One region of the Microbacterium oryzae genome, then DNA from elsewhere that is predicted to be linked to it. Evidence: predicted binding sites of a transcription regulator. Region 1 holds the regulator's gene; the other holds the start of a gene.
What was found. The regulator HrcA, encoded in region 1, represses chaperone genes, less so after heat shock. The targets are predictions, from matches to a motif close to TTNGCACTCGNNNNNNNCGAGTGCNAA.
Positions count from the first base shown of each region.

Region 2: a site for HrcA is predicted at 2,712-2,738, ahead of groES (co-chaperone GroES). Genes of this name have one in related genera too.

Region 1 is NZ_CP032550.1:724,676-729,118, reverse strand. Features, by position in the region: gene D7D94_RS03345 (16S rRNA (uracil(1498)-N(3))-methyltransferase) at 1-340, opposite strand, end outside; gene dnaJ (molecular chaperone DnaJ) at 345-1,463, opposite strand; gene hrcA (heat-inducible transcriptional repressor HrcA) at 1,518-2,558, opposite strand; gene hemW (radical SAM family heme chaperone HemW) at 2,644-3,861, opposite strand; gene D7D94_RS03325 (DUF1990 domain-containing protein) at 3,861-4,443, opposite strand, start outside.
Region 2 is NZ_CP032550.1:1,533,337-1,537,779, forward strand. Features, by position in the region: gene rarD (EamA family transporter RarD) at 113-1,057, opposite strand; gene D7D94_RS07145 (mechanosensitive ion channel family protein) at 1,054-2,250, opposite strand; gene groES (co-chaperone GroES) at 2,331-2,627, opposite strand; gene D7D94_RS07155 (class I SAM-dependent methyltransferase) at 2,790-3,977, shown strand; gene D7D94_RS07160 (hypothetical protein) at 4,056-4,403, opposite strand; gene tsaD (tRNA (adenosine(37)-N6)-threonylcarbamoyltransferase complex transferase subunit TsaD) at 4,400-4,443, opposite strand, start outside.

The DNA.
Region 1 (4,443 bases):
GCGACGCCTGCCACGGCACGACCTCGTCGATGCCGAGCTCGGTGGCCGCCTGCACGGCCAGCTCGTCGCGGCCGCCCTTCGCGAGCGCCTGCACGAGCACGAGGCGAGGCGTCGCGGCCGGAACGTCCTCGCGCGCGGCGACGCGCACGACGACCCGCTGCGGGGAGACCTCCGCGCAGGATCCGACGACCCACGCGCCACGGCCATCCGTCACCGTCACGTCCTCGCCGACGCGCACGCGGCGGACCGAGGCGGCGTGGTGCGCCTCGGCGCCGGTGAGCACGATGTCCTCGCCGGGAGCGACCTCTCCCGCCCGCTCGTCATAGAAGTGCAGCGCCATCGGCTCAGCCGCGGAAGCGGTCGCGCAGCTTCGAGAACAGGCCCTGGTGGAACTCGGCCAGGCGCGGCTCCGGAGCCTTGGTGCGGCGCGCGAGCTCCTCGAGCAGCTGACGCGTCTTGTGGTCGACCTTCGTGGGCGTCACGACCTGCACGCCCACGCGGAGGTCACCCCGACGCGAGGTGCGGAGCCCGGTGATGCCGCGCTCCTTCACCGTGAGGATCTCGCCCGACTGGATGCCCGCGCGGACCTCGACCTCGACCTCGCCGTCCAGGGCGTCGATCGACGTCGTGGTGCCGAGGATGGCGTCGGTCATCGAGACCTCGAGAGTCGCGAGGAGGTCGTCGCCGTCGCGGCTGAAGACGGGGTGCGGTGCCACCGTGACCTCCACGTACAGGTCGCCGTTGGGGCCGCCGGCCGGGCCGACCTCTCCGGAGCCGGGGAGCTGCAGGCGCAGCCCGGTCTCGACGCCTGCGGGGATGTCGAGCGAGACGGTGCGCCGGGAGCGGACGCGCCCCTGGCCGCTGCAGGTCGGGCACGGGTGCGGGATGACGGTCCCGTAGCCCTGGCACGCGCCGCAGGGTTGCATGGTGACCATGTTGCCGAGGAGGCTGCGCACCTGGCGCTGCACGTGGCCGGTGCCGCCGCAGATGTCGCAGGTCTGCGGGCTCGTCCCGGGCTGGCAGCACGATCCGTGGCAGGTCTCGCACAGCACCGCGGTGTCGACCTCGATGTCGCGATGCGTGCCGAAAACCACGTCGCCGAGCTCGAGCGTCACGCGCACCAGCGCGTCCTGTCCGCGCTCGCGCCGCGACCGCGGACGTCCGCCGCGGCCGCCGCCACCGCCGGCGCCCCCGCCGAAGAAGGTCTCGAAGATGTCGCCGAAGCCGCCGAAGCCCGCGCCGCCGCCGAACGGCGAGTCGTCGCCGCCCATGTCGTAGCGGCGTCGCTGCTCGGGGTCGCTCAGCACGTCGTAGGCGTGCGTGACGGCCTTGAAGTCCTCGGCCGCCTGCGGCTCCGGATTCACGTCGGGGTGCAGACGACGCGCCAGCTTGCGGTACGCCTTCTTGATGTCCTCCTGCGAGGCGTCGCGCGCCACGCCGAGGGTCTCGTAATGATCAGCCACTTCAGCCTTCCTGCGGGCGTCGTGCGCCCGTGCTCCGGTCGTCAGGGCGGCGCGTCAGCGCCGGCCCTCGTCTTCGTCCAGCAGCCTCGTGAGGTAGCGGGCGACCGCCCGTGCCGCCGTGAGGTTGCGGGGGTAGTCCATGCGCGTCGGGCCCATGATGCCGATGCGGGCGGCGCCGACGGCCGAGTCGTACTGGCTCGCGACGATCGACGCCTCCGAGAGGCCGAAGGCCGCGTTCTCGCGCCCGATGCTCGTCGCGAGCCCGTGCTCGTCGGCGACCATCTCGCTCATCAGCCGCAGCAGCGTCACCTGCTCCTCGATGGCCTCGAGAAGCGGATGGATGCTGCCGCGGAAGTCCTGCTCGCGACGGGCGAGCGTCGCTGATCCCGCCATGACGAGGCGGTTCTGCCGGAACTCGTCGAGTTCCTCGGCCGCCGCCTTCGCGACGTCCCGCAACGCCACGTCCACGGGAGTCGCCGGCGCGGGGGCGAGTTCGACCGCGCGCGCGAGCTGGTCGGCGGCGTCGCCCACCGAGCGGCCGGCGAGCAGCGGCACGAGACGTGCGGCGACGCCATCCAGCGCCTCCTGGTCGAGCTCGACGGTCAGCTGCGTGATGCGCTGCGAGACCCGGCCGGTGTCGGTCACCATGATCACGAGCACGCGCCGCGGGTCGAGCTGCACGAGCTGGACGTGCGTGATGCTCGCGCGCGCGAACGAGGGGTACTGCACGAGCGCGACCTGGCCGGTGAGCTGCGTGAGGAGCCGCACCGTGCGCGCGAGGAGGTCGTCGAGGTCGGACGGCTCCCCGAGGAACGACGTGATCGCCGAGCGCTGCGCGGACGACAGCGGCCGCAGCTCGGCGAGATGGTCGACGAAGACGCGATAGCCCTTGTCCGTCGGCACCCGGCCCGACGAGGTGTGCGGCTGGGCGATGAGCTCCTCGTCCTCGAGGAGGGCCATGTCGTTGCGGATGGTCGCGGCCGAGACCCCGAAGGAGTGGCGTTCGACGATGGAGCGGCTCCCGACGGGCTCGTGCGTGTCGACGTAGTCCTGCACGATCGCCCGGAGGACCTGCAGCCCGCGGTCGCTGACCATGTGCGCACCCCTCTCCCTGGCACTCGATGCGTCCGAGTGCCAGTCTACCGACCTCTTTCGGCGAACGGGGTGAGCGCGCCGGGCGTCAGTCGGTGAGCGCGCGCACGACGGCGTCGGCGAGGAGCCGCCCGCGCAGCGTCAGCACGATGCGCCCGCGGATGGCCGCAGCCGGCTCGACGAGGCCGTCCGCGATCAGCCCCGCCACGGCGCCTCGAGCGGACGCCGGCAGCGCGTCGACGGCGAGCCCCTCGCGGATGCGGCTCTGCAGCAGCACCCGCTCCAGCAGCGTCGCCTCCGCGTCCGGTCGCTCCCGTCCTGCCGCCGGCGACTCGCCCAGGGCGAGCCGCTGGGCGTACGCGGCCGGGTGCTTGACGTTCCACCAGCGGAGGCCTGCGACGTGACTGTGCGCACCGGGCCCGAACCCCCACCAGTCGGTGCCGCGCCAGTACGCGAGGTTGTGGCGCGAGCGGTGCGCCTCCCCCTGCGACCAGTTCGACACCTCGTACCAGTCGTACCCCGCCTCGCCGAGCAGGGCGTCCGCCAGCTCGTACATGTCGGCCTGCAGGTCGTCGTCGGGAGCCGGCACCTCGCCGCGCCGGATCTGACGGGCGAGCTTGGTGCCGTCCTCGATGATGAGCGCGTAGGCGGAGATGTGATCGGGCGCGAGCGCGAGGGCGGCGTCGAGCGAGGCGCGCCAGTCGTCGAGGGTCTCCCCCGGCGCCCCGTAGATGAGGTCGACGCTCACGTCGAGTCCGGCTGCCCGACCGGCGGCGACGGCGGTCGCGACGTTGTCGGGCGAGTGCGTGCGGTCGAGCGCGGCGAGGACGCGCGGCACGGCCGACTGCATGCCCACGGACATCCGCGTCACGCCCGCGCGCGCGAGCTCCTCGGCGACCGCCGGCGACACGGTGTCGGGATTCGCCTCGACGGTGATCTCGGCGTCGGACGCGATGCCGAAGGCGTCGCGGATGCCGTCGAGCATGCGCGCGAGGTCGCCGGCGGGCAGCAGCGTGGGCGTTCCCCCGCCGAAGAAGACGGTCTGCGCGGGGCGCAGCGCGCGGGCGTCGGCGAGCACGCCGCGGGCGAGCGCGATCTCCTGCAGGAGGACGTCGGCGTACTCGTCCTGCCGCGCGCCGCGCAGCTCGCTCGACGTGTAGGTGTTGAAGTCGCAGTACCCGCAGCGCACACGGCAGAACGGCACGTGCAGGTAGATGCCGAGGTCGGCCGACGGGTCGACCGGGAGGTCACGCGGAAGTGCGCCGTCGGCGGGTGCGGGATCGCCGAGCGGAAGTGCTCCGGCCATCAGGCGCCGGTGCGGAACAGCGGCGAGATGGCGCGCAGGTAGGCGGCGAACAGCGCCTTGCGGCGGCGGCGCACGAGCCCCTTGAAGAGGCGGTTCCAGAACGTGACGGGCCGGTCGAACGCGCGCACGTCGAACCACACCTCGTCGTTCTCGCGCCACTCGATCATGAACGACTCCTCGCCGCTCACCACCGAGCCGCCGACCGTGCCGAGGGCGAAGCCCACGCGACGCGCCTCCTCGATCACGAAGATCACCCGCAGCTCGGCGTCGGCGCGGAAGCGCGCGACCTTGCCGCGCACGGTCACGGTCGTGCCGGCGCCGACGTACGGCGTGCCCTCGGCGTCGAAGCGCTGATCGGCATCCGACCGGCTCGGCGCGACGGCGTTGCCGGAGTCGTCGAAGCTGACCCCCGTGTACGTCGGTCCCGGAGCGGGCCGCACATCGGCGAGCTCGAGGCCGGCGCCCTTCAGCGGCGCCCAGGCCAGCAGCGCGTCGACGGCCGTGCGGAATCGCTCCTCGCCGCTGCCGATCCGCCACTGTGCGGCCGCCGGAATGCTGCGCTCCGGCGGGTACTGCAGCAGG
Region 2 (4,443 bases), 810 kb from region 1:
GGGGCAAGCGGCACGCGCGGATCCACCCGACCACCCGGTTTGCCAGTGCGGGCGACACGCTTCCGGTGCCGAAACCGTGCCACCCGCACTGGCGAAGCGAAGAGGCCTCGCCTCAGCCGACCGGATCCGCCACTGGAGCCGCCTGCCGCGAGCGCCGGGCGTTCTGCACCATGTCGAACGAGAGCACCGCGAGCGCGACCCACACGATGCCGAACCCGATCCACCGCTCAAGGGGCATGGGCTCGCCGAGCACGACCACGCCGCACAGGAACTGCAGGATCGGCGCGATGAACTGCAGCAGCCCGATCGTCGTCAGCGAGACGCGCCGCGCGCCGGCCGCGAAGAGCAGCAGCGGGATGGCCGTGGCCACGCCCGCGAGCGACAGCATCACCGTGTGCAGGATGCTGACCGACCCGTACGTGAGCCCCGTCGTCATCGCGACGACCACGAGCTGCACGACCGCGACCGGCGTCAGCCAGGCCGTCTCGATCGCGAGGCCGCTGACGGCGTCCACCGCGCCGCCGATGCGGTTCTTCACGAGGCCGTAGAACCCGAACGAGGCGGAGAGGAGGAGCGAGATCCACGGCACCGACCCGTACGCGATGACGATCACGGCCACCGCGACCGCGGCGATCCCGATCGCCGCCCACTGCGCGGGCCGCAGCCTCTCGTGCAGCACGAGCACGGCCAGCAGCACCGTCACGATCGGGTTGATGAAGTACCCGAGGCTCGACTCGATGACGTGTCCGGTGAGCGTCGCGATGAGGAACGTCTGCCAGTTCACGTAGATGAGCACGCCCGCGATCGCCGTCCACAGCGCGAGTCGACGATTCCGCAGCACCGCGGCCATCCGCCCCCAGCCGCGCGTGACGGTCAGCAGCAGAGCGCAGAACACGAGCGACAGCAGCACCCGCCACGCGACGACCTCCCACGGACCGGTCGGCGCCAGCAGCACGAAGTACAGCGGTAGCACGCCCCAGAGCAGATAGGCGCCGAAGCCGTATCCGGTGCCGAGCATCCGCTCGCGGTCGGGGGCGGATGGCGCGGGTCCGGTCATCCCTCCAGGTTACGTCGGGAGACCCGGCCGAGGCGCTCCGCGGCCCGCCGCCGACGCCCGCGGGAGCGGTCGGCTGGCTCGTGCGCGCGGCCCGGAGCCTGCTCGAGGGTCTGCCCGTCGCCGCGCTCCTCCACCCGCACCCGCCGCGCGGGGAGCGACTCGCCCCGTCGGGAGACGTACGCGACGAGACGCTCGCGCACGAGGCAGCGGAGGTCCCACAGGTCGCCGGAGTTCGCCGCGGTCACCGTCGCGCGCACCTGCACGGCGTCGGCGCGGGCGTCGACCATGACGAGACCGGCCGAGCGGCCATCCCACGAGGGAGCGGACTCGACGACGCGCTGCAGCTCCGCGCGGAGGCCGTCGAGGTCGACTCCCCAGTCCACGTCGATGAGCACGACGCCGGTGAGCTGCGTCTGCGAGCGCGTCCAGTTGGCGTAGGGCGTGGTCGTGAAGTAGGTCGACGGCAGCACGAGGCGCCGGTCGTCCCAGATCTGAACGACGACGTAGGTGAGGGTGAGCTCCTCGACGACGCCGAACTCGCCGTCCACCTCGACGGTGTCGCCCACGCGCAGCGCGTCGGAGAACGCCAGCTGCATGCCGGCGACGACGTTGCCGAGCGTGGACTGCGCGGCGATGCCGGCGACGATCGATGCGACGCCGGCCGACGCGAGCAGCGAGGTCCCGAAGCTCTCCGCGCCCGGGATCGTCATGAGGATCGTGCCGGCGGTGAGCACCACGACGACCACGATGACGAGCCGCCGGATGATGAGGATCTGCGTGCGGCGACGGCGCAGCGTGTAGTCGGCATCGCCATCCGGAACGCTGCGCGCGAGCAGGCCGTCGACGAGGAAGAGCAGGATGCTCGCGATGAGCCAGCCGATCGTGATGATCGAGGCGAGCTTCAGGGTGTAGCGGATGGCGCCGGCCAGGGCGGGCGCGACCTGCTCGAGCGGCTGCGCGGTCGCCACCCAGAGGCCGACCGCCAGGATGGTCCAGAACAGCGGCGAGCGCAGTCGACGGGAGAGCCGCGTGAAGAGCTCGCGACGGCGCCCAAGGGTGCGCATGACGACCCCGAGCACCCAGGTGCACACGAACGCGGCGGCGAGCGCGGCCGCCACGGCGATGGCGACGGTACCCCACCCCCAGGCGAGCGAGGCGGCGTCCACGGGCTGTTCGACGTCGAGAGGGAGCATCCGTCCACGCTAACGACGCCGACCTCCGTGGATGCAGAAAGGCCCGGCGCCGAAGCGCCGGGCCTTTCCGAAGGCTGTCGTCAGCGGACGACGACCGCGAGCACGTCGCGGGCCGAGAGCACCAGGTACTCGTCGGCGCCGAACTTGACCTCGGTTCCGCCGTACTTGCTGTACAGGACGCGGTCGCCGACGGCGACGTCGAGCGGAACGCGGTTGCCGTTGTCGTCGATGCGGCCGGGACCCACGGCCACGACCTCGCCCTCCTGGGGCTTCTCCTTGGCGGTGTCGGGGATGACCAGACCGCTGGCGGTGGTCTGCTCGGCCTCGACCTGCTTGATGACGATGCGGTCCTCGAGCGGCTTGATGGAAACCGACACGGTGTACCTCTTCTTTCGTTGCTTCGACGGAAGACTGGTTCGCACTCTCATGCCGAGAGTGCTAATGCCAGCATAGGACGACGCCTGGCACTCATGCAACGCGAGTGCCAACGCGCGTCGCGAGCGGGGGCGGTCGTCCGGCGGCACGGGAGAATGGGACTCATGGATCAGGGAGAACTCGACGCGCTGCTCACCTCCGAGGGGCTCGCGCTGCTCGACGCCCTCGACCCCGTCGAGACGACCGCCGACGTCGCCCGCGCGGTCTCCCGCCTGCGCGCGGAGGGACACTCCCCCGACCTCGTCTCCGCCGTCGTCGGCCAGTCGCGGCTGCGCCTGCGCGCCGAGGCGAAGTTCGGCCCGTTCGCCTCGCGCATGCTGTTCACGCGCGCGGGTGTCGAGCAGGCGACGCGGATGGCCGTGGCCGCGCACCACGCGGCGCGCTTCCGTCGGGCGGGCATCGGCCGGGTCGCCGACCTCGGCTGCGGCATCGGCGGCGACGCGCTCGCGTTCGCCGGCAGCGGGCTCGACGTGCTCGCGGTCGATGCCGATCCGGTGACCGCCGCCCTCGCCGCCTACAACCTCCGCCCGTTCGGGGATGCGGTCGAGGTGCGCTCCGCCCGCGCGGAAGAAGTCGACCTGGCCGGGTGGGACGCCGTCTGGCTCGACCCGGCCCGGCGCACGGCCGGGCACTCCGAGACGCGGCGCGTGGCGCCATCCGATTACTCGCCGTCGCTTGACTGGGCGCACGAGCTGGGCGAGCGGATGCCCGTGGGCATGAAGCTCGGACCAGCGCACGACCGCGAGGCGATTCCGGACGGCGTCGAGGCGCAGTGGGTGAGCGTGGACGGGTCCACCGTCGAGGTCGTGCTGTGGTCGGGCGCGCTCGCCCGCGAGGGCGTGGGGCGCGCGGCACTCGTCATCCGCGGCGAGGCCTCGCACGAGCTCACCAGTGCGGGCGACACGGAGGACGAGCCGGTGCGCGAGCTCGGGGCGTTCCTGCACGAGCCCGAGGGTGCGGTCATCCGCGCGCGGCTGGTCGGCGAGGTGGCGCGGTCGCTCGAGGCGGGGCCGGTGGCGCCGGGCATCGCGTACCTCACGGGCGACGCGGCGGTGACGACGCCGTTCGTGACGTCGTTCCGCGTGCGCGAGACGCTCCCCGCCGATGCGAAGGCGCTCGCGAAGGCCCTGCGCGCGCGAGGCATCGGCACGCTGGAGATCAAGAAGCGCGGCGTCGACATCGACCCGGCGCTGTTCCGGAAGAAGCTGAACCTGCGGGGCGACGAGTCCGCGACGCTGTTCGTGACGCGCATCGGCGGCAAGCGGACGGCCATCCTTGCCGACCGCGTGTGAGGCACGCGGACGTCGAGCGAGCGAAGCGAGACGACACGCCGCAACCCTTCCCCGGGACCCCGGGAGGGGCCATCCGAATCACAGCAGCCCCGGCACCGCCAGCACCGGCGTCTCCCCCAGCTGACCGAGAATCCACACCGCCCACACGCTGCAGCCCACGAGCGCGGCGATGCCGAGACCGAAACCCCACCACGCCATCGAGCGGTCCGCGTGCCGGCGGACGAGCGCGATGACGGCGAGCACGACGGCGACCAGAGCGAGCGGCGCCACCCACGGCGTGAACCAGGATGTCGGCAGCGCGAACATCCCGAGCATGAGCGCGGGCGTCGAGAGCGAGATCCGGCGGCGGACCACCGGGATCGCGGAGGACACCTCGTTCAGCAGCTCGTCGTCGTCGAGCTGTGCGGCGTCCTCGGGCTCGGTCATGGCACCGGCGCGACCTGGATCTCGGTGACGGGCAGCGTGG